4 regions of the Gloeothece verrucosa PCC 7822 genome follow, and region 1 is predicted to be linked to each of the others. Evidence: predicted binding sites of a transcription regulator. Region 1 holds the regulator's gene; each other region holds the start of a gene.
What was found. Region 1 encodes NtcA, which controls nitrogen genes in cyanobacteria. Its sites were predicted from a motif close to TTTGTANCNNNNGNTACAAA; they were not measured.
Positions count from the first base shown of each region.

Region 2: the regulator NtcA is predicted to act here: its motif matches at 2,996-3,015, upstream of CYAN7822_RS17455 (ferredoxin--nitrite reductase).
Region 3: the regulator NtcA is predicted to act here: its motif matches at 2,460-2,479, upstream of pirA (arginine synthesis PII-interacting regulator PirA).
Region 4: the regulator NtcA is predicted to act here: its motif matches at 2,625-2,644, upstream of CYAN7822_RS06305 (molybdopterin oxidoreductase family protein).

Region 1 covers NC_014501.1:4,829,312-4,834,889, reverse strand. Annotated here, with positions in the region: gene CYAN7822_RS21525 (Uma2 family endonuclease) at 1-360, opposite strand, end outside; gene fabI (enoyl-ACP reductase FabI) at 553-1,329, opposite strand; gene ntcA (global nitrogen regulator NtcA) at 1,561-2,238, shown strand; gene CYAN7822_RS21510 (DUF3084 domain-containing protein) at 2,263-3,771, shown strand; gene CYAN7822_RS21505 (pre-16S rRNA-processing nuclease YqgF) at 3,799-4,197, shown strand; gene CYAN7822_RS21500 (MDR/zinc-dependent alcohol dehydrogenase-like family protein) at 4,214-5,167, shown strand; gene CYAN7822_RS21495 (GMC oxidoreductase) at 5,386-5,578, opposite strand, start outside.
Region 2 covers NC_014501.1:3,947,867-3,953,444, reverse strand. Annotated here, with positions in the region: gene CYAN7822_RS17465 (PAS domain-containing sensor histidine kinase) at 1-560, shown strand, start outside; gene CYAN7822_RS17460 (response regulator) at 647-1,087, opposite strand; gene CYAN7822_RS17455 (ferredoxin--nitrite reductase) at 1,340-2,899, opposite strand; gene cobA (uroporphyrinogen-III C-methyltransferase) at 3,199-3,993, shown strand; gene CYAN7822_RS17445 (HEAT repeat domain-containing protein) at 4,006-5,181, shown strand; gene CYAN7822_RS17440 (anthranilate phosphoribosyltransferase family protein) at 5,229-5,578, shown strand, end outside.
Region 3 covers NC_014501.1:4,261,880-4,267,457, forward strand. Annotated here, with positions in the region: gene CYAN7822_RS18870 (CocE/NonD family hydrolase) at 213-1,856, shown strand; gene pirA (arginine synthesis PII-interacting regulator PirA) at 1,846-2,256, opposite strand; gene CYAN7822_RS18880 (sugar transferase) at 2,604-4,049, shown strand; gene CYAN7822_RS18885 (hypothetical protein) at 4,076-4,429, opposite strand; gene solA (N-methyl-L-tryptophan oxidase) at 4,617-5,578, opposite strand, start outside.
Region 4 covers NC_014501.1:1,405,943-1,411,520, forward strand. Annotated here, with positions in the region: gene holA (DNA polymerase III subunit delta) at 1-69, opposite strand, end outside; gene CYAN7822_RS06290 (hypothetical protein) at 137-910, shown strand; gene CYAN7822_RS06295 (Rpn family recombination-promoting nuclease/putative transposase) at 945-1,856, shown strand; gene CYAN7822_RS06300 (Uma2 family endonuclease) at 1,900-2,466, shown strand; gene CYAN7822_RS06305 (molybdopterin oxidoreductase family protein) at 2,728-4,998, shown strand; gene CYAN7822_RS06310 (PEP-CTERM sorting domain-containing protein) at 5,335-5,578, shown strand, end outside.

The DNA of each region.
Region 1 (5,578 bases):
CGGACACAGAGGCGGGAACTTGATTTTTTCTTCGGGAGTTAAACTATTCCAACGGTCTAAAGTGAGCCAAGCGGCATCAGGATTCATGGGGTCCCTAGAGGCTCCTTTGATGCGAAATCCGCCACTAGAATCAAAAGCCATTCCAGTCCCATCTTTTTCTGTCCAATTATAAAGTTGGGCACTTAAACTTAAATTCCGATTACTGGTGTCTCCTCCGGCTGGGGTCATAATTAATAAATCTCCGGTTTTTGTATCTCGTTGAATAACTAAATGATCATTGATATCACACAACTCAAACAACTGATCATCATCAAGTTTAATAGAAGGAGGCAAAGTGATTACTAATGGATTTGACAGCATAAACAATTCCTCAGTTATTAGTTATTAGTCATTGGTCATTAATTATTAGTTATTAGTTATTAGTCATTAGTGGTTAGTCATCAGTCAAAGTCGTCTAGCTATCATTAATGAGGGATTAAAGCTCAGTAATTGAGAATAAAATTCAAGACTAAAGACTAATGACCAAGGACTAAAGACTAATGACTAAAAAAATTACATTCCCATGATTTCGTAACCAGCATCCACGTAGATAATTTGTCCAGTAATGCCACTCGATAAATCACTACACAAAAAAGCCGCCGTATTTCCCACTTCTGTCTGAGTGACAGTACGTCTTAAAGGGGCAGTTTTTTCTACATGATGAATCATATCTAAAATACCGCCCACCGCAGAAGAAGCCAGAGTCCGGATCGGTCCGGCAGAAATCCCATTGACGCGAATGTTATGAGGTCCTAACTCAGCCGCCAAATAACGAACACTCATATCTAAACCGGCCTTAGCAATGCCCATCAAATTATAATTAGGAATGACTTTCACTCCCCCTAAATAAGTGAGAGTGACAATACTGCCGCCTTCTGTCATCAAAGGTTTAGCGTATTTAGCCAAACGGGTTAGAGAATAGGTACTAATTTCTAAAGATTGCTGGAAAGCCTCCCGAGAAATAGCACTAAAATCTCCGGTTAAACCCTCCTTATCGGCAAAAGCCAAACAATGGATCAAAATGTCAAGCTTTCCCCATTGATCAGCGAGGGTTGCAAAAGTTGCCTCAATCTGTTCTTGATTCTGTACGTCACAAGGCACAAATATGCTAGGATTGAGGGGTTCTACTAACTCTCGCACCTTTTTTTCAAAACGTCCTTTATCATCTGGTAAAAAGGTTATACCAAGATTGGCTCCGGCTTTGTGTAACTGCTGGGCAATCCCCCAAGCGATGGAACGATTATTGGCAATGCCTGTAACAAGCGCGTTCTTTCCGTTTAAATCTAACATAGTGGTTCAAAGGGTAAAATTTCTTGGCCGTAAGTTGAGAGCGTCAAAAGGGATGGTTATAATCTTTGAATGTATGCCTTCATCGAGACTCACACCCCCCATAAAACCATTGTTAAACAAAAAGTCCCTAAAAATTTTGCCAGTTGGCTAGGAAGTGTGTTTAATATTTATTAATTTAAGACTCGATTAAGTCTCAAAGAACCTTTTATTTTCCTCTCTGTGTTAAGTGTGATGGATCTATCCCTGACTCAAGATAAACCTTTAGCTGCAGTCTTTCGTCGCATCGGTGGCGGTAACTATCCCCCTGTCGTAGAATCCTATGAGAGAGGAAAAACCATTTTCTTCCCGGGTGATCCGGCAGAGAGAGTTTACTTTCTGCTCAAGGGGGCTGTTAAACTCTCGCGAGTTTATGAAGCCGGAGAAGAAATCACAGTAGCCTTGTTGCGCGAAAATAGCGTATTTGGGGTACTATCTCTCATAACAGGAGAACGCTCAGACCGGTTTTATCATTCTGTGGCCTTTACCCCTGTAGAATTACTTTCAGCACCGATTGATCAGGTAGAGTTAGCCCTCAAAAATAATCCTGAATTATCGATGTTAATGTTACAGGGATTGTCGTCACGGATTTTACAAACCGAGATGATGATTGAAACCTTAGCTCACCGAGATATGGGTTCTCGGTTGGTGAGTTTCTTATTAATTCTGTGTCGAGATTTTGGTGTCCCTACACCAGATGGCATTCGAATTGATTTAAAGCTATCTCACCAGGCGATCGCAGAAGCCATTGGCTCTACCCGAGTCACTGTTACTCGTCTATTAGGAGATTTGCGACAAGAAGGCATGATTTCAATCCATAAGAAAAAAATTACTGTTCATAATCCCGTCGCTCTGAGTCAACAGTTTACTTAACTCTATCCAAGAGCAGTTACAATCATGACTAGCGCCTTTATCCTAATTACAGCAATCCTGATTTTAGGAGGGTTAATCGCTGCATTAGGAGATCGCATAGGAAGCAAGATCGGCAAAAAAAAGCTGAGATTATTTAATCTGCGTCCTCGTCAGACAGCAGTGCTTGTTACTATTGTAACAGGGATAGCCATTGCAGGTTCAACCTTGGCGTTGTTATTTAGTTTAAGTAAGTCTCTACGTCAAGGCGTTTTTGACCTGGATAAATTGCTCAATGAACGTCGAGATGCCATTAAAAAACTTGAAACCAATTTACAAACCGTTAAAGAAGAGAAAACCTCTATAGAAAAAGAATTAAATATCGCTCAAACTAAACAGACATCAATTCAAAAACGTCTTTCTCAGCTAAATAAAGATTTTAAAAAATCTCGAAGTCAATTTGATCAAGTATCGAGTCAATTAACAATTTTACGCTCGGATATTCAATCTCTATTAGAAGAACGTCAAGATCTGGTGGAGCAAAGGCAAAAGTTAACCCAAACCATTGAGAATATTCAAAAGCAAGTACAAGAAAAAGATCAACAATTAACTGAACGAGAAAATAGCCTAGCTCAACAAGATAAAAAACTTGCCCAACAAAATCAACAATTAACTCAACAAGATCAAATTATTGCCGAAAATCAGTCTCGGATTCAACAATTAGAAAAAGCGAAAAATAAATTACAAAACCAAATTAAGCAACGTGATAGTAAAATTTCTTTCTTAGATAAAGCCATCGCTCAAAAAGATGAAAATCTGAAAAGTCGAGAAGAAAAATTAGGAGAATTAGAAAATCAGTTGGCTTTTCTGAAACGAGAAGTAGAAGTCTTAGAACAATATTATCAAAATTATCAAGACTTACGGGAAAGAAAAATAGCAATTCTTAAAGGACAAGTTCTATCTTTAGGAGCATTTCGCTTAACTCGACCTGAGTCTGATACAATTATCAAAGTGATCGATCAACTTTTACAAGAGGCAAATAGAACCGCCATAATGGCCACTCGACCTGAAAGTAAAAATACAGATGAAAGACTGGTAAAAATTACTAAAGCTCAAGTGGAACAATTAATTCAAACCCTAAAAGATGGGGGAGAATATGTGGTCCGAATAATTTCAGCCGGCAATTATGTTTTAGGAGAACAAGAAATTAGAGTCTTTGCTGATGTGGTTCCCAATCAAAAAATTTTTGACGAAGAACAAGAAATAGCGGCTGTATCTATAGATTCAGGAAATTTGACCGAAGAAGAAATTCAAAAAAGATTAGATATTCTCTTATCAGCCGCTCAATTTAGAGCCAGGAGACAAGGCATTTTAGGGACCATTCAAATTGGAGATGGAAGTTTAACAAAATTGGTTCAGTTTATTCAACAAGTTAACAGCAGTGAACAACCTTTAGATGAAATTCAAGCAGTTGCATCTGAACCCACCTATACCGCCGGACCGCTAAAACTTCGCTTGGTTGCCGTCCGAGATGGTAAAGTGATTTTTAGCACTTAAGTCATTGGTTAATAGTAGGTAGCTCCGATGATTTTAGGATTTGATCCCGGTAGAGATAAATGTGGTGTGGCGATTATGGGAAATGACCGTCAGATTTATTATCATGAGGTAGTAGAATCAGATGGCGCGATCTCGGTCATAAACACCCTATTTCAACAGTATCCCATCGAATTATTAGTCATGGGAAACCAAACCACCTCTAAAACTTGGAAGGCTAAACTAGAAACAGAATTAGCCGAGTCTATTCCTATTGTGATGGTAGATGAGAGAAATAGCTCACTAGAAGCCCGTGATCGCTATTGGGAAATGTATCCCCCCAAAGGGTTACAGTGGTTTATCCCTCAAGGAATGCGGCTTCCTCCTCGTCCTATTGATGACCTGGTGGCTATCTTATTGATAGAACGCTATTTAAATAAAACACCCTAATAATAAAGAAAATTATATGAAAGGACTTTGGCTAGAAAACCAACAACTTCACCTGCGTACCGATATCCCAACTCCTTCTCCTCCATCTGGTGAGGTTTGTGTACGAGTTTTACGGGCAGGAATTTGTAATACTGATCTAGAATTACTCAGAGGTTATTATCCCTATAAAGGTGTTCTCGGCCATGAATTTGTCGGACTGGTAGAAAACGGACCCGAACATCTGATCAATAAACGGGTAGTAGGAGAAATTAACGCCAGTTGCGGTTATTGTCGTTTTTGCCGCACAGGACAACCGACTCACTGTGAAAATCGCACGGTTTTGGGTATTGTTAACCGTCATGGGGCTTTTGCGGATTATCTGACTCTACCAGTTACTAATCTTCATCCTATCCCGGATTCGATCACCACTGATGCGGCAACTTTTACAGAACCGGTGGCGGCGGCGTTGGAAATTCAAGAACAATTGTCTATTACTCCTAATGAACGGGTTTTAGTGGTAGGAGATGGCAAATTAGGGCAATTAGTCGCTCAAACCCTGGCTTTAACCGGTTGTGAACTATTGGTCATTGGTCGTCATCGGGAAAAATTGGCACTATTAGAAGCCAGAGGCATAAAAACCGGGTTGAGTGAGGCGGTGAGTGATAGGGCGTTTGATATCGCGGTGGAATGTACCGGCAACCCTGAAGGGTTTAGTCTGGCTCGTCGTGCCTTGCGTCCTCGTGGTACGCTAGTGCTGAAAAGTACCTATGCCGGCAATTTAACCCTAGATGCTTCTTCTTTAGTGGTGGATGAAATTACGGTTATGGGTTCTCGTTGTGGTCCTTTTCCTAAAGCTATTGAATTACTCGCAGCCGGAAAAATTGATGTAGAGGGGTTAATAGATGGGCGTTATCCCCTTAGTGAAGGAAAGGAAGCTTTTGAAGCGGCGCAACGTAAAGGCGTGTTAAAAATTTTATTGGAGATGAGTTAAATTATATATTGTAAAGCTTGAGATATTAACAAAATATGAGTATCTAGAAGTAACTTCATTTAGGTTCAAATAAATCTAAAATATCATCAGATAATGATGCGTTAAAGTCACACAATAAAAATAGGATGCCTTAAGAAAACATCCTACAGTTAATAATTCTTTTAGCCTGCTATGCTAAGGCTTTGTTCGGTTGGCCCCCGCCCTTATTGGGTAAGGGATTATTTCAAGCGTTCAATCAAATGATCTCCCACTCGCAGCGCATTAGCAATAATCGTCAAAGCCGGAGTCACACCAGCACTAGACGGGAAGAAACTCCCATCAACAATATAAAGATTATCCACATCATGAGCGCGACAATTGATGTCTAAAACCGATGTGGTGGGATCTTCCCCAAAGCGGCAAGTGCCACAC
Region 2 (5,578 bases), 880 kb from region 1:
GATACAAACTGAGCAAGCAAACTTGTAATGTCAAGACCTTAATCGAGCAATCAATTGATGCGATGCTTGGATTAGCCGAGCAAAATAGTATTATTTTTAAGACTGATGTAGCTAATCTGAAAGTCTGGGCTAATGCAGATGCTATTATTCAAGTGTTGATCAACTTATTAAATAACGCCATTAAATTTTCTCCACCTAACACAACTATTGTCATCAGTGCTGAACTTTTTGAAGCATCTAAAAGCCAAACCATCAAGGTGCCTAAAGCCTGTCTGTCTTCGACTTGTGATTGTTCAGGCTCTTTTTATCCCTACGTTCTTTTCAAAATAGAAGATCAAGGACGAGGAATTCCCCCTGATAAGTTAGAAACGATTTTTGAGCCTTTTTTACAGATTGATAGTAGTGATAGTCGTGAAAAAGGAGGAACGGGTTTAGGATTAGCTATATGTCATTCTATTATTAAACAACATCACGGAGAGATTTGGGTAACTAGCATTTTAGGCCAAGGTAGCATCTTTTATTTTACTCTTCCCCTCAGTTGTCAAATCCAAAAGCCTTAAATATTGTTTCAAACTTTTTGATTTGATTTAAATAAAAATTTTTATTTTGGCTCTGTAGTAGCCGCTTAAAAATCTTTAAAAATTATTTAAGCCCATCCTAACAAAGCCATAATTTGACGATGAAGCAAAATGGCATTAAAGGGTTTACCAATTACACCAACCACTCCCAACTGAGCTAAACAACCGCCATTAGGCAATCCCGTTTCAGCCGTTAATAAGATCACAGGGATAGAGGGATTATTCGGATTTTGTTTAAGTTCTCGTAAAAACGCCAGCCCATCTATCTGAGGCATTCTCAGGTCTAGTATCAGTGCATCGATTTGTTGCCTCACCACTTCCACTAATCCCTGTTGAGGAGAATTAATCGTCATCACTTCCCAACCGGCAAGGTCTTCTAAAGCGCCTTTAACTACTTCGCAGATAGCTAGATCATCGTCAACCATTAAGAGTTTTCTAGCTGTCAAGTCTTCAACTTCTGCAAACATCTGGACTCCAGTATGAACTGGAGATAAAACAATACTGTTCATAATGACTTCAGGCTTAGGTGCTATCTCCAAAATAAAGCAAAAATTTGAAGATATTATGAAGTCGAGTCAATAACAGGGTGTCGGGTGTCGGGTGTCGGGGGAAGGCATCATCTCGGGGCTTGTACCCCTCCCCTAGCAATCGTCTTAAAAAACGGGGCTTGTAACCCACTGGCTGTTGGGGCGGCTTTTTCCCCACACCCATTCCCCTAGACCCGCCCCAACGGGGCTTGGTCACTCCCTACTCCCTAATCTCTATGGGGTACTTTCTTTTGGTTTGGCTCCAAATTGTTCAATGAGTAATTTTTTGAGCATGGGTTTGAGGTCTTCACAGGGGATGCCTTTTTGGATGAGAGTACCTAGTTTAGCATCTTTACCCACTTTACCGCCCATGTAGAGGTCAACGCCTTCGACAGTTTTACCATCTTTGCGGGCTTTTGTCCCCATTAAACCAATATCTCCGGCTTGTACCTGTCCGCAGGAATTAGGGCAACCTGTCCAGTGAATGCGAACCCGTTGCGGAATTTCTAGCTCAGAATCGAGTTCTTGAGCTAATTTTACCCCTCGTTGCTTGGTTTCAATCAGGGCAAAGTTACAGTAATGGCTTCCTGTACAAGAAATCAGTGAGCGCATTAAGGGAGTAGGATTAATGGGAAAACGTTGTAATAAAGGTTCTGCTAAAAAGGTTTCTAGATTTTCAGTCTTGATGTAAGGAATAATAAAATTTTGTTCGACAGTGGCGCGAATTTCTCCATTACCATAGACATCAGCTAGTCTTGCCATCTCAAACATGGTTTCTGCATCGAGACGACCTACAGGAACGTGTAAACCGACATAATGATAACCGGCTTGTTTTTGCGGATAAACACCGATATAGTCTTTTTTATCTTCAGTGATTTCATCGGCGGCGGCGGCTCTTGCCAAGGGTTGACCGAATTCTTTTTCCACTTCGCTGCGGAATTTTTCAGTGCCCCACTGATCAATTAACCACATTAAGCGGGCTTTTTGTCGATTTGCTCGTAATCCTTCGCTTAATCCATTTTCTGTATAAACCGTTAGGATAGCGCGACATAATTCTACCACATCATCATTAGCCGCTACCCAAACATCCATTGGAATTGCTTCTGCACAACGTTGAGCAGATAAATACCCGCCGACTAACACATTAAAACCTAATTCTCCATTTTTGTAGGCGGGTACAAAGGCAACATCATTAATTTCTGCATGAATCGAGTTATCTCGTCCACCTTCTAGGGCAATATTAAACTTACGCGGTAGATTAGTAAAAGCATAATTGCCTTCACCGCTATTAGTAATCATATCCTCGATTTTTTTGCCTAATTCTCGGGTATCGATTAACTCATCCGCATCTATTCCGGCTACGGGTGAACCCGTAATATTACGGACATTATCCATACCGGATTGTACCGCCGTAATACCCACCGTTTCTAGTTTACGAAAAATCTCGGGGATATCTTCAAGACGGACTCCTCTAAGTTGAATATTTTGACGAGTGGTAATGTCAGCACTGCCATCTTCGCCGTAGCGCTGCACAATTTCAGCTAACACCCGCATTTTTGCACTGTTGAGTTCGCCGTTAGGAGTCCGTAACCTAAGCATAAACTTACCTGGGGTTACGGGACGATAAAAAATTCCTAACCATTTCAGGCGCATTTCTAGATCGGTTTTGTCAACCGCTTCCCAGCCAATTTTGGCAAAGTTTTCTATCTCGTCTTTAACGGCTAATCCATCTTTTTGTGCTTTAGCTTTCTCAATCTTATTTAATTTTATTGTTGGGTCAAGGGCGACGGTCATGGCGTTTATCCTCAAGGTTGCTCCGATTTAACTGCCTGAAACCAGAATGTAAAAATTTCGTATTACTTCGTAACTTACGGAGAAAACACGGCTTACTTTGTGTACTTTGTTACCAAATTTGGGTCGGCTTGATAAATAAGCATTTATATAATGCGTATTTTGCATAAATTGAGTAAAATCCAAAAACTGCATAATTTTCATGGAAAAATCACATTAAAAAACGCTTTCTGTAGTTAAAATTACTAAACAGTTTCAAAAAATTTTTAAGCTAAAAGAAAGGAATTTTTTCGTGCCTGATGATGAATCAATGTAAATGTTTAGGAAAAGTTTATTTAGTGGGTGCAGGGCCAGGAGACCCAGGGCTATTAACCTTAAAAGGAAAAACCTTAATAGAAATGGCGGATGTCGTGATTTATGATGCTTTAGTCAGTCCCGAAATCCTGGCAATGATTAATCCTAATGCCGAAAAAATTGATGCCGGAAAACGTCGAGGTCGTCATTCTTTAGTCCAAACAGAAACAACAAATTTATTGAGAGAAAAAGCCCAAACAAATGCCATTGTCGTCAGACTCAAAGGCGGTGATCCCTTTATCTTTGGACGGGGTGGGGAAGAAATGCAAGACCTGATCGAGGCAGGTGTGCCTGTAGAAATTGTCCCCGGCATCACCTCCGGAATTGCCGCCCCGGCTTATGTAGGAATTCCCTTAACTCATCGAGATTACAGTTCTTCAGTAACTTTTGTGACCGGCCATGAAGCCGTAGGAAAATATCGCCCCAAAATTGACTGGAAAGCGATCGCAAAAGGATCAGAAACGATTATCATTTATATGGGAGTCCATAATTTAGCCCAAATTATCCCCCAACTAATCGGTGCCGGACTATCCCAAGAAACTCCTATTGCTCTAATTCGTTGGGGAACCCGTCCCGAGCAACAGCTACTGATCGGAAAATTAAGCACCATAAATGAACAGGTAGAAAGGCTCGGATTTGAAGCCCCGGCCATCGCTGTTATCGGCTCAGTCGTTAACTTACATCAAATTTTAACGGGTTGTATGCCTCAAAGAATTGATCCTAGCTTAATCTCTTATAATTAATTCAAGTCAAGTATGCTCACCCAAACCCTCCAAGAAATAATTACAGCAACAGAACAGGAAAATTGGTGCCTTGCTAACCAGTATTTACAACAATTATTGCCAGAAAATAGCATAGAAACAGAGCAAGCCCTTTCAATGGCCATCGAGATTCTCACCGGTGGCGCGTTTCAAAACCGTTGGGAAGTGGCAAAACTGTTTCCTAGATTGGGAGATAAAGCCATAGCGCCCTTGATGCAAATTTTGAATGATGAAGATGCCGATTTAGAACAAAGATGGTTTGCCGGACGAATTTTAGGCGAGTTTAATCATCCAGAGGTGATCGCCACCTTAGTCAATTTGCTGCAAACCACAGAAGATGAAGATTTAGCGGCGATCGCAGCCAGTGCCTTAGCCAATTTAGGAACGGCCTCGATCAATGTGCTTTCAGACTTGCTCACTCAACGCGAGTCTCGTCGTTTGGCTACCTTGGCCTTAGCCCAAATTCGCCATCCGGCAGTGATAACCCCCTTATTAACAGTAGTCAAAGATGAAGAAGTCGCTGTACGCGCTACAGCCATTGAAGCCCTCAGCAGTTATCAAGACCCCCGGATTGCTCCTGTTTTAATCGAAGCCTTAAATGATTATGCCGCTATTGTTAGAAAAGAAGCCGTCACCGGGTTAGGCATTAGAACAGACCAAGCTCTAGAATTAAACTTATTGACCCATCTTCAACCCCGGCTCTATGATCTTAATCTGGAAGTGTCTCAACAGGCGGCTCTTGCCTTGGGCAGACTAGCAACAGCCGAAGCGGCTAGTGCTTTATTTGAAGTGCTGAAAGCCCCTGCTACCCCCATTTTTCTACAAACGACGATTATTCAAGCCCTAGGCTGGATGGAAACCCCAGCGAGTTTGCAATATTTACAACAGGCTTTGACTTATGTGGTGCCGGAAAGTATTTTAGAGATTATCCGCATTTTAGGCAGAGTAGAAAACGGCGAACTCAAAGCCCAAGCCGCCGACATTCTCTTAAAATTTTTCCACTCGAGACACCCCATGATTCATCAACCTCCCATCAAACGGGCCTTAGCTTATGCCTGGGGACAACTCGGCGCAAAAACCGCCCTGTTAGCTTTAGATAAACTCAAAGAAGATGCTGATCAAAGTGTGAGAATACACGCGATCTCTGCCCTAAGATATTGTTTGACCTAGCACCTTTAAATGTTACTTTTTAAGGGTTAGTCATTGTGTAGGGTAAGATGAGCAGTCAATTTCGAGAGTTACTCAAAAAAGTTGGCAGTGGACAGCACACCAAAGAAGATTTAACCCGTACAGAAGCCGCTATGGCAACAAAAATGATGTTGCTTGGAGAAGCGACGGCGGCTCAAATTGGTGCATTTATGATTGCTCATCGCATTAAGCGCATTGCCCCTCAAGAGTTGGCGGGAATGCTGGATGCTTATGACGAACTCGGGCCAAAACTTTACCCTGAGAATGAACAAGAAAAAACCGTGATGGTTTTTGGTATCCCCTATGATGGACGTAGCCGCACAGCGCCCATTTCTCCTCTAACAGCACTCATCCTGACTTGTGCCGGTGTCGGTGTCAT
Region 3 (5,578 bases), 570 kb from region 1:
ATGTGATCATATCGGGTTGGATACAATTACTGCGATATCTTGGATACAATAAAAGAATGAACTCGCCCAAAAGCTTGCCCTATAAGGGTTTTGAGTTGCCTTCCAAGCTATTGATGCGAGTTCGATTCTCGCTGCCCGCTTGTTTTTTGCTGTCTATATATATCCTGAAATACAGTTGGATACAAATTGAGAGTCAATTGTTACTGGTGCTTATGTTTCGAGTGATTCAAGAATCTACCTCAATGCTAACCCGTGATGGGATTAGACTCGATGCTGATATTTATTATCCTGATAGTTCGGAAAAATTTCCGATCCTGTTAATGCGCCAACCCTACGGCAGAAAAATCGCCTCTACCGTTGTCTATGCTCACCCGATTTGGTATGCTTCTCATGGCTATATTGTCATCATTCAAGATGTCAGAGGAAGAGGTACATCTGAGGGAGAATTTAAATTATTTGCCCATGAAATAGAAGACGGAATTGATACGATTAATTGGGCTTCAGAACTTCCTAAAAGCACCGGACACATAGGAATGTATGGATTTTCCTATCAAGGAATGACTCAACTTTATGCCGCCCTTAGCCAACCCGAAGCCTTAAAAACCATTTGCCCCTCAATGATTGCTTATGATTTATATAGTGAGTGGGCTTATGAAAACGGTGCATTTTGTTTACAAATTAACCTCGCTTGGGCCATTCAACTCTCTGCCGAAACCGCCCGTCTTCGAGGAGATGAAAAAACCTTTCAACAGTTATATTCTTTGTCGCGCAACTTACCCTTATCTGACCCTTTTACTGCTAATCCGGCCATTTTTCAACAATTAGCCGCCGACTCATTTTATCACGATTGGTTAAATCATCCCTATGCCGATGACTACTGGCAAAAACTATCCCCTAAAAAAAAGATGCAAAATGTCGATTTACCCATGTTACATATTGGCGGCTGGTTTGACCCCTATTTGCGAGGAACACTTAACCTTTATCATGACATGGCTAACCGTTCCCAACATCCTCAACATTTAATCATTGGCCCTTGGGCCCATTTACCTTGGGGGCGAAAAGTGGGGGCAAAAGATTATGGAAAAGAAGCAACCAGTTCCATTGATCTTTTACAAATTCGATGGTTTGATTATTTTCTCAAAGGAAAAGACACCGGCATCTTTGCTCAATCTCCGATTACTTTATTTGAAATGGGCAGCAACCAATGGCGGCACTTTGATCAATATCCCAATCATGCTCAAAAAACCTTTTATTTAACCAGTAACGGATTAGCAAGTATCCGAGATTCAGACGGAAAATTAAGCGAATCTCCCCCTTCTTTTAGCGCAGAAGATATCCTCATTCATGACCCTTGGCGACCTGTTCCCACATTAGGCGGTCATGCGGCTATACCTGCGGGGCCTTTTGAACGGTCTAGTCTCGACTGCCGCACTGATATCTTAACCTATACCAGTGACCCCCTAGAACAAGATTTAACCATTGTCGGGGATATAGCCGCCGAAATTTATTGTACAGCCGATGTTCCAAGTTTTGATCTGTGTGTCATTTTATCTGAAGTTTATCCCGATGGCAGAGTTTATAACTTTACTCAAGGATATAAACGCATTGAAACAGAAGAATTTCCCCTAAAAATTCCCCTGCAAGCAACTTGTATAAAAATTGCTCAAGGGGACTGTTTAAGATTGAGTTTAAGTGCTGCCTGTTTTCCCGCTTATCCCGTTAATTCCGGCACGGGCAAGCTACCTTTTGAAGAAAGACTAATAGAAAACAAAATTATTACACTAAAGATAAGTTATGAGGTTAATTATAAGTCTCTGATTAGGGTCAATATCACTCCTATGAATCCTAATTTTTAAAAGCCAGTTGTTGAGATTCTTGTTCCAACAGACTAATTAAGGTTTCATCTCCCTTAGCTTTCGCTACTGCTAGGCGGCGTTCCAAATTTCGACGAATATTATCTAAATGCACCAAAGCGGTTTGATCCACATAAACTCTGCGCGGCTTTTGATGGGTTAGTGGGCAACAATTTCCCCCGGTGGTTGATTCTTGAACAGGATTTTCTGCATAAGGAACAGGACGAGTGCTATAACTTACTCCTCGATACTGTCTATAGAGTTTTGGCCGAAGCTGAGGAATATGTTTAGGATAGCGATAGTGCCAATCTTGTCCCCGATATTGACCGCCAATTTCCCCTTGATAGTATTCTACAGTTGCTGGTTCAGGTTCGTAATTGACACCTCGATAGGTTAGTTTCATCTGACTTTTGCTCCTATAAACAGTTTTAAGGCTAGATTTTGCTATAAATGTGTTTGAGCCGCTTAAATTTGCCCTTAACTTCCAAAAGATAAGAAAATAGGCCTTGACCTCTTACGGCTAATCCTCCCTAAGCAATAATGCTTAGTCTGAACGAGTTTTCCTTGGAAGTTAAGAGCCATAGCTAGACAAACTTAAAATTTTATTCTGTATCTATTTTTACATTTTTTTGAAATGAATGGCCAAAGTTAACAAAAATTAATTGCTCCTGTCTTAAGAAAAATGTGCAGTAGTCTCCAATGAGAAAGGGTCGGCCTAAAATTGAGGAAGGACACAGAGTCAAGACGGCAATGGACAAACCTTCACCCACAAGCAAACGAATAGCATCAGATATTCGAGCTACGGATCAGTTTCATTGGTTCACCCACGATCAAAAACAAAGATACTACAGCTTATGCTTGCTCTCGAGTGACGTATTGGCCTTAGCCGCCGCTTGGAAAATAGCCCACTTCCTCAATCACTTTTACTCTCCGATACCTCCTCAGTTAAATTGGTGGGAGTGGTGGGGAATGCCCAGTTTGTTTTGGCTGTTAGTGAGTGTTATCCTCGTCTTTTTTGCTTATGGCGGCCTTTACAGTTCTTCTAAGAAGGCTCAAAACTATGTGCGTGCGGCTAAATTAGTCAGTGCGGTTTATTTATTGTCGCTGGTGATAGCTTACTTTTATGACCCTAAACTAGACCCACCAAGGTCCCTATTTTTTACCGCTTGGTTGAGCAGTGTATTCATCGTGGTGGGTTTTCGGCTGTTTATTACCTTAATCGTCAATCAATTTGAACGGCGCAATCAGCCAGAAATTCCCGTTTTTGTCATAGCACCTGCTTCACGCTTACAAAAATTAGCGGCAATTTTAGAAAGACGTTCTGCTTATAAAGTGGTGGGAGCCGCCTTAGCCTGTACAGCCAACACCTCTGCCACCTTAACGGCAATTTATCATTCAGGTGCCGAAGAAGTCTTAGCAGAAGGCATACCAGAGACAGCATTAGCCTCAACCTTGTTTTGGAATTTACGCCGCGCCGGTATTAGATTACGTCTGCTCCCCTCAAGTCGAGAAATTCTCTATCGTCGAGGAGTACCAGAAATTGTGGCAGGAATCCCAAGCTTAAGAGTAGAAACCCCTTTTGTTTTGGGATTAGATTATCGGATGAAGCGGATACTAGACTTTTTTGGTGCTTTGTTCGGTTTGATTATCTTATCTCCTCTTTTGCTCGGAGTTGCCATCGCCATTAAACTGAGTGATCCGGGTCCGGTATTTTTCCGCCAAGAACGCATTGGCTTACAGGGTAAGATCTTTCAAATGTGGAAATTTCGCACAATGGTAGTTAACGCCGCACAACTTCAGCAACAATTAGAAGCAGAAAATATCACTCAAGATGGGATTATGTTTAAACTCAAACATGATCCTCGTATTATACCTATCGGCCATTTTTTACGACGCACCAGTATTGATGAACTGCCTCAACTCTTCAATGTGGTCATCGGTCAAATGAGTTTAGTTGGTCCTCGTCCTTTACCGCTACGGGATGTGGAACGCTTTGAACCTTGGCATCACATTCGTCATCAAGTCCTACCGGGTATTACTGGTCTCTGGCAAATTTCAGGACGTTCTGATATTGAAGACTTTAATGATGCGGCTCGTCTGGACCTTTACTATATTGATAACTGGTCACTCAACTTAGATTTAGATATTTTAGTAGAAACAGTCAGATTGGTGCTGTTTGGCAAAGGAGCCTATTAAGTTAACTTTAAGCTTTTTTAGGAGATTTATTGGTAACTTTTCCCGATTTTTTTCTCAGCAGGCAAATTGGCTTGTTTTTTTAAATACAATAAATGTCCTGGAGCGATTAAGAGGCCTGTTTTTTTCCATCCCACAATTTCCCAACCTCCCAAGACGGTATGATTTAAAAATTGAATCGTATTCGGCACAATCTTTTTAACTTCCATCTCCTTATTTAAAAGGATCGCACAGCCATTATACCCCAAGGTTAAATCCGGAGTAAAATCTTTCAGATAAAAACACTTGAGAGAAGTATCACCTTGCAAATTAGTATAAACATTAACATCTAAGTTCCGATATTCTTTACCAATTTCAGCATTAGTTTTATAGGTTTGAAACATAGTCAATCACCTCTTATGCTAAAGGCCTTATTAACAGTTGGGCTATTGAGTTTTTTTTTGCACTTAGCTCATTATAAAAATAACGTTTTGAAATATTAATTTTCTTCCGATAAAATACTGATTTTTGTCTAAGAATTCCCTTAGAAAGCAATTTCACTTATAGGAAAAATACTTAATTAAAAACCGATCATAAAAACCGAGAAAGATTAAACAAACCAATCTCATGTTCGGTTGTGCCTCTCATGGCCAAATCAGCTAAAATACTGCCCACTAAGGTAGTAAACTTAAAGCCATGACCCGAAAAACCAGCCGCCACTAAAACATGATGGTGTTGAGGAAGAAAATCAATAATAAAATCCTTATCAGGAGTCATCGTATATAAGCATCGGCGAGTTTCTAGCAATTCCCCATTAGCACCCGGAATATATTGGGCAATAAACTTTCTCAATTTTTCTATCCAAATATCCGAGGGAGTATAATCAACTGCCTTAACATCATCTACCGTTTCCCATCCATAAAACGTAGAAATTTTTACACCAGAATGCTCACAAATCGGTAAACCATAGGGAAACTCTCCCGCATCATCTAGCCAATGAGCTAAAAAAACGGGAAATTTACCCGGCTGAAAATCTTCAGGATTTTGAGCGGCAAAAAAGCCAAACTGACAAGGCATAATTGTCAAAGGTAAATCAACACCCATTTGAGCCAAAATTTGTTTAGACCAACTCCCCGCAGTCAGCACCAGTTTATCCGCAAAATACCTATCTTGACTTGTTTTTATTTCCACGTGATCAGACTGAACGTGAATTTCAGTAACGGCAGTATTTTCACAAATAACGGCTCCATATTTTTTCGCTAAACGCAGATGAGATAACACACATTGAGAGGCCTTAAGAATGCCGGTATCAGCTTGATATAAGGCTTCCATCTGAGGGGGTAGCTGAAATTGCGGGAATCTTTGCTGTATTTCTTGAGCATTCAACCGTTCATAAGCGATCTTAGCCGCTTCCATACTTTCAGCCAGTTCTTTTAAACTGCGGGTATGGGGTAAACCTAGGTCTAATTGTCCCGTTTTAATCAAAAGACTTTCCCCGGCTTCCTCTTGTAGTGCAAACCAGAGAGGATAAGCAGAACGCATTAACTCAATAT
Region 4 (5,578 bases), 2.7 Mb from region 1:
TTGACGTAAGCGTTCAACCTCTTGAGTGATAGCAAAATCATCTTCACCCCAAAATAGATAAATAGGCATAATTTCCCAACTTACAGGTCGCTTGGCAAGATAAAATATATATTGTCTTCAAACGGGGAAAAGTAGATTGGACGAAACCTACCAAACCTATATTAATCGGGTAGCACCCATGACGCTACTCGCTACCTATGAAAGCCAACTCCAGAATATCCAAAAGTCTCCTAAATTTATAGAAGGGGAACCGGCTATCTTTGAAGGATATAGTATTATCACTCCTCCGGGACTCGAAGATCCCGATAATACAGACTTTTACCAAAATCTGGAAGCCTTTCAAAAACAGTTAGTTAATCAAGTGGAGCCTGGGTTAATTGTACCCACTCCTATAGAAAGTTATCACTTTACGGTGGCTGATTTAATCTGGGATGGAGCCTATAAAGATGCGGCTCAAAATAATCCCAATTTTGATCAGCAATTAAAAGCCTGTATTCAGGAAAGCTTTGAAAAATATCAAGAGTCTGCTGTTACAGGCGGCTCCCTCCAATGGCAAATCTTAGGACTGCTAATATATCCCCGTTCCTTAGTGGTTGGGTTAGCACCAAAAGATGAATCCGTCTATGAACAAATTGCCGAACTAAGACGGTCAATTTATCAAAATTCAGGCTTAATGGGTTTAGGCATTGAGCAACAATATTATTTTACGGCTCATATTACCCTAGGCTATTTCGGTGAGATTCCCGAAAATCTTGACCGCGATAATCTTGCTAATCTTCTCTCTAAATTTAATGATCAGTGGTTAGAAAATGACCCTCAAATTTTAAGCATCAAACAAGTTCAATTAAGAAAATTTACCAATATGACACGTTTTGAACGAGAGTCAGATTATCCCATTTTAGAACTGTAAATCATTCCCATTTTTTCATTTAAAATTATCATAAATGTATGATAATGTTTGTAAATTTATAGCGGAAGAATTTTCAACGGAGTTAGCGACTTGGTTATTAGGTGAGCCGATTCTTTTAACAGAATTAAGTCCTAAAGAACTTTCCCTAGAACCAATTCGCTCTGATTCTTTAATTTTAAAACAATCATCAAATATTGTTCTACAAGTCGAATTTCAAACCCAACCCGACCCGGATATTCCCTTTAGGATGGCAGATTATCGTCTCCGGGTTTACCGTCGCTATCCTCAAAAAGCGATGCGGCAAGTGGTTATTTATCTCAAAAAGAGTAACTCAGAATTAGTGTATCAAAACACTTTTTCTGCTGATAAATTGCATCATGAATTTGAGGTTATTCGTCTTTGGGAACAACCAACAGAATTGTTTTTAAATACGCCAGGATTACTATCTTTTGCTGTGCTAAGTCAAACCGAGCAAAAAACCGAGGTATTACGGGAAGTCGCTAGAATAATAGATACTCTCCCCCAACGGCGAGTAAGATCCAATTTATCAGCAGCAACATCAATTCTAGCAGGGTTAGTATTGAATAAAGAGATCATTCAACAAGTTTTGAGGCGAGACATTATGCAAGAATCCGTTATCTATCAAGAAATCGTCAAAGAAGCACGAGAACAAGGATTACAAGAAGGAAGACAAGAAGGATTACAACAGGCAAAACAAGAAATCGCTTTAAATTTACTTCAAAGCGGAATGAGTGTAGAACAAGTTGTAGCTTGTTCGGGTTTATCAGAAGAATTCGTGCAGGAACTTCTACTAGGAAGACTACAAGGAATTAAAGAAGTCGCGTTAAATTTACTGCGAGATGGAATCAGTATAGAACAAGTTAGGCGTTATACAGGTTTATCACAGGAGATAGTTCAAGAACTCCAGCGCAGTTTACAACAATAAATTTTTAGAGAAATTTTCACACTTTCTCTTGTTAATTAAATCCATGATAGCTACCCCTAAACTCCCTAATTTATCCCCTCAAGAATATCTCGACTGGGAAGCACAACAACCCGTCAAACACGAATATATTAACGGCGAAATATACGCCATGACAGGGGGAACAATTTTTCATAACGATATCGCCATTAACATAACTAGCGCTTTAAAATCTCATTTGCGAGGTAAAGGGTGTAAAGTTCAAATGGTCGATGTAAAAGTAGGGATTTCCGAAAAAGGCCCCTTTTTTTATCCAGATGTGATGGTAACTTGTGATGAACGGGATAAAAAAGAACGCTTAATTGTTTATCATCCCTGTTTAATTATAGAAGTTTTATCCCCGAGTACGGAAGCCTTTGACCGAGGTGATCAATTTAAATTTTATCGTCAAATTGACACTTTACAAGAATATGTTCTCATTGATGCAGAAAAAATCAATGTAGAATGCTTTCGGCTCAATGACAAAGGCTTTTGGGAGCTTCACCCCTATCAAGAAAATGACGAAATTAACCTAAATAGTATTAACTTTTCCTGTCCTATATCTCTTATTTATGAAGACATAAACTTTTCCTAATTTTATAGATTCTCCCCCCTCTCCCCACACTCTCCCCACACATTCCCCAGGGCGCAAGCGGAGCGCCCCTACTTATCCAGAGGGGGACTTTGTGATCACAGCTAATGAAATGCGTTACCTGCATAAAAAGCATTCTAAAACAGTAAACGCTGACTAAATTGGTATGAAAAGTTACAGTTTAGTTGAAGAAATATTAAGACCATCAAGATCAGGTAATGCCAAAAGCAGATACTCCAATCACTGATCTCAAGCAGAATCATAATGACTGACTCAGTAAAAACCCTTTGTCCTTATTGTGGCGTAGGTTGCGGTTTAGAAGTCTCGCCACCAGCATCCGCCGGCCGTGCTACCCATCGAGATAGTCAAGGAAACCCCATTTGGAAAGTTACCGCCGATCGCGCTCACCCCTCCAGTAAAGGAATGGTGTGCGTTAAAGGAGCAACCGTCAGCGAAGCAGTGGATAAAGATCGCCTCAAATATCCGATGATGCGAGACTCTCTCGGCGAATCATTTCGTCAAGTCAGTTGGGATGAAGCACTTGATCGCATTGTCCATCGTATTAAAACTGTCATCGCTACTGACGGACCCGATGGTATTTGTATGTATGGATCGGGTCAATTTCAAACCGAAGATTATTATATTGCCCAAAAACTCCTCAAAGGCTGTTTAGGAACCAACAATTTTGATGCCAACTCCCGCCTCTGTATGTCCTCAGCAGTGGCCGGATATATACAAAGCTTTGGTTCTGATGGTCCGCCATGCTGCTATGATGACCTAGATTTAACCGATTGTGCCTTTTTAATTGGAACCAACGCGGCAGAATGCCATCCCATCGTCTTTAACCGCCTTCACAAACACCTCAAAAAAGACCGTAAAGCTAAATTAATTGTCGTCGATCCTCGTACCACCAAAACCGCCGAGGCGGCAGACCTCCACTTAGCCATTAAACCCGGCACAGATATAGACTTACTCAACGGTATAGCCCATCTATTAATGCGTTGGGGCAAAATTGACACTTACTTTATTGATGAATGTACCCAAGGTTTTGCTGAATATGCACAAATCATCCGCCATTATTCCCCCGAAATCGTCGCCCAAAGCTGTAATATCCCTATCGAAGACCTAGAACAAGCCGCCCGCTATTGGGCCGACTCAGAACGGGTGTTATCCTTATGGTCTATGGGGGTCAATCAGTCTTCTGAAGGAACGGCAAAAGTCCGCACCATTATTAATTTACATCTGATGACCGCTAATATCGGTAAACCCGGGGCCGGACCTTTTTCTTTAACCGGACAACCTAACGCTATGGGAGGACGAGAAGCCGGCGGCTTATCGCATATTCTCCCCGGATACCGTGTGGTGAAAAATCCCCAACATCGAGCCGAATTAGAGCAATTATGGGGACTCAAACCGGGGCAAATTTCGCCGGAACCGGGCCGGGATTGCTGGAGTATGATCACAGGATTAGAAACCGGAGAGGTAGGATTATTATGGATTGCCGCCACTAATCCGGCTGTGAGTATGCCCGATCTAGAACGCACGAAAGCCGCTCTGTTAAAATCTCCTTTAACAGTCTATCAAGACGCTTATTACCCCACAGAAACCGCAGCTTATGCCCATATTATCTTACCGGCGGCCCAGTGGAGTGAAAAAACGGGCACCATGACCAATTCTGAAAGAATGGTGACTCTGTGTCCTCAGTTTCGTCCTCGTCCAGGGGAAGCAAAAGCCGATTGGGAAATTTTTGCCGAAGTGGGACGACGTTTAGGGTTTACAGAACAGTTTCAGTTTGAAACCTCAGCAGATGTTCATCGAGAGTTTATTCAAGCAACCCGTAACCGTCCCTGTGATATGACGGGAATTAATTACGAAAGGCTACAACAAGAAGGCCCTTTACAGTGGCCTTGTCCAGAAGAAGAAAACCCAGTAATCGATCAAAAAGAAGAAAAACTTTTTACCTCTTTATTTAAAAATCCAGCAGAAAAACCCTCCGCCAAACGCCTTTATACAGATTGGAAATTTAATACCCCTGATACGAGAGCAAGGTTCGCTGCTTTTCATTCTAAAGGATTAGCAGAACCCCCTGATGAAGATTATCCTTTTGTGTTAACTGTGGGGAGATTATATGGCCATTGGCATACTCAAACCCGTACCGGACGCATTGAAAAAATTAAGAAAATGCACCCCAATCCTTTTATCGAAATTCATCCCCGTGATGCGGCTAATTTAAAAATAGAAGAAGGCGCATTAATTGAAGTGCGGTCCCGTCGAGGTGCGGCTCGTTTTCCAGCGATGATAACTAAAGCTATTACACCGGGAACTGTCTTTGTTCCTATGCACTGGGGCGCAATCTGGGCCGATAATGCCGAGGCAAATAATCTCACTCATCCGATCGCTTGTCCTATCTCTTTAGAACCCGAATTAAAAGCTTGTGCCGTGCAATTAATTCCTGTGGCTTTTTTATCAAAAGATTCTTCTGCTGGAGCTTATCAAAACTTTTTAAATTCAGAGTTAGCCTCTGCCACCCCATAAAGATAAGATAAGTAGGTGGGCACAAATAAATGAACACTCTTATTAACTCTTAAAAATGCCTCAATCCCAGAGGCTGTTGCCTGTTGCCTGTTGCCTCTTGTTTGTTCCCTCTCTCCGTTTTACGTTTAATGGCAGTGCGGAACTCGTTCCGCACCCCAGCCCACCTACTTAGTTGATTGGCTTTTAGGCTCAGAAAAGTAAATTTTTTTTAAGGTAAGAACTCTAATCTAATAGAGCATTTATAATTAGATGAAAAATTCTGACGAATTTAAAACTCACAAGATAATCAAAAAAGACTTGTTAGCCTAATTAACATCTTAATAAAGGAGTAAATTTATGATCAATATCAAGCATTTAATGACAACAACTTCGGGAGCGGTTTTAATTAGCACATTATTGGTTCCTAACCCATCTTTAGCGGTTAATATCAAGACTTGGAACTTAAAGTTTTTTGATGGAACTAATAAGCTAGTTGGAACAGGGGAATTTAGTTATAATCAAGATCAGAGATATTTTATCCAAACAAATATTTACTCGGAAGAGTGGTACTATGAAAACGGGTATTATGATCAACAAACAG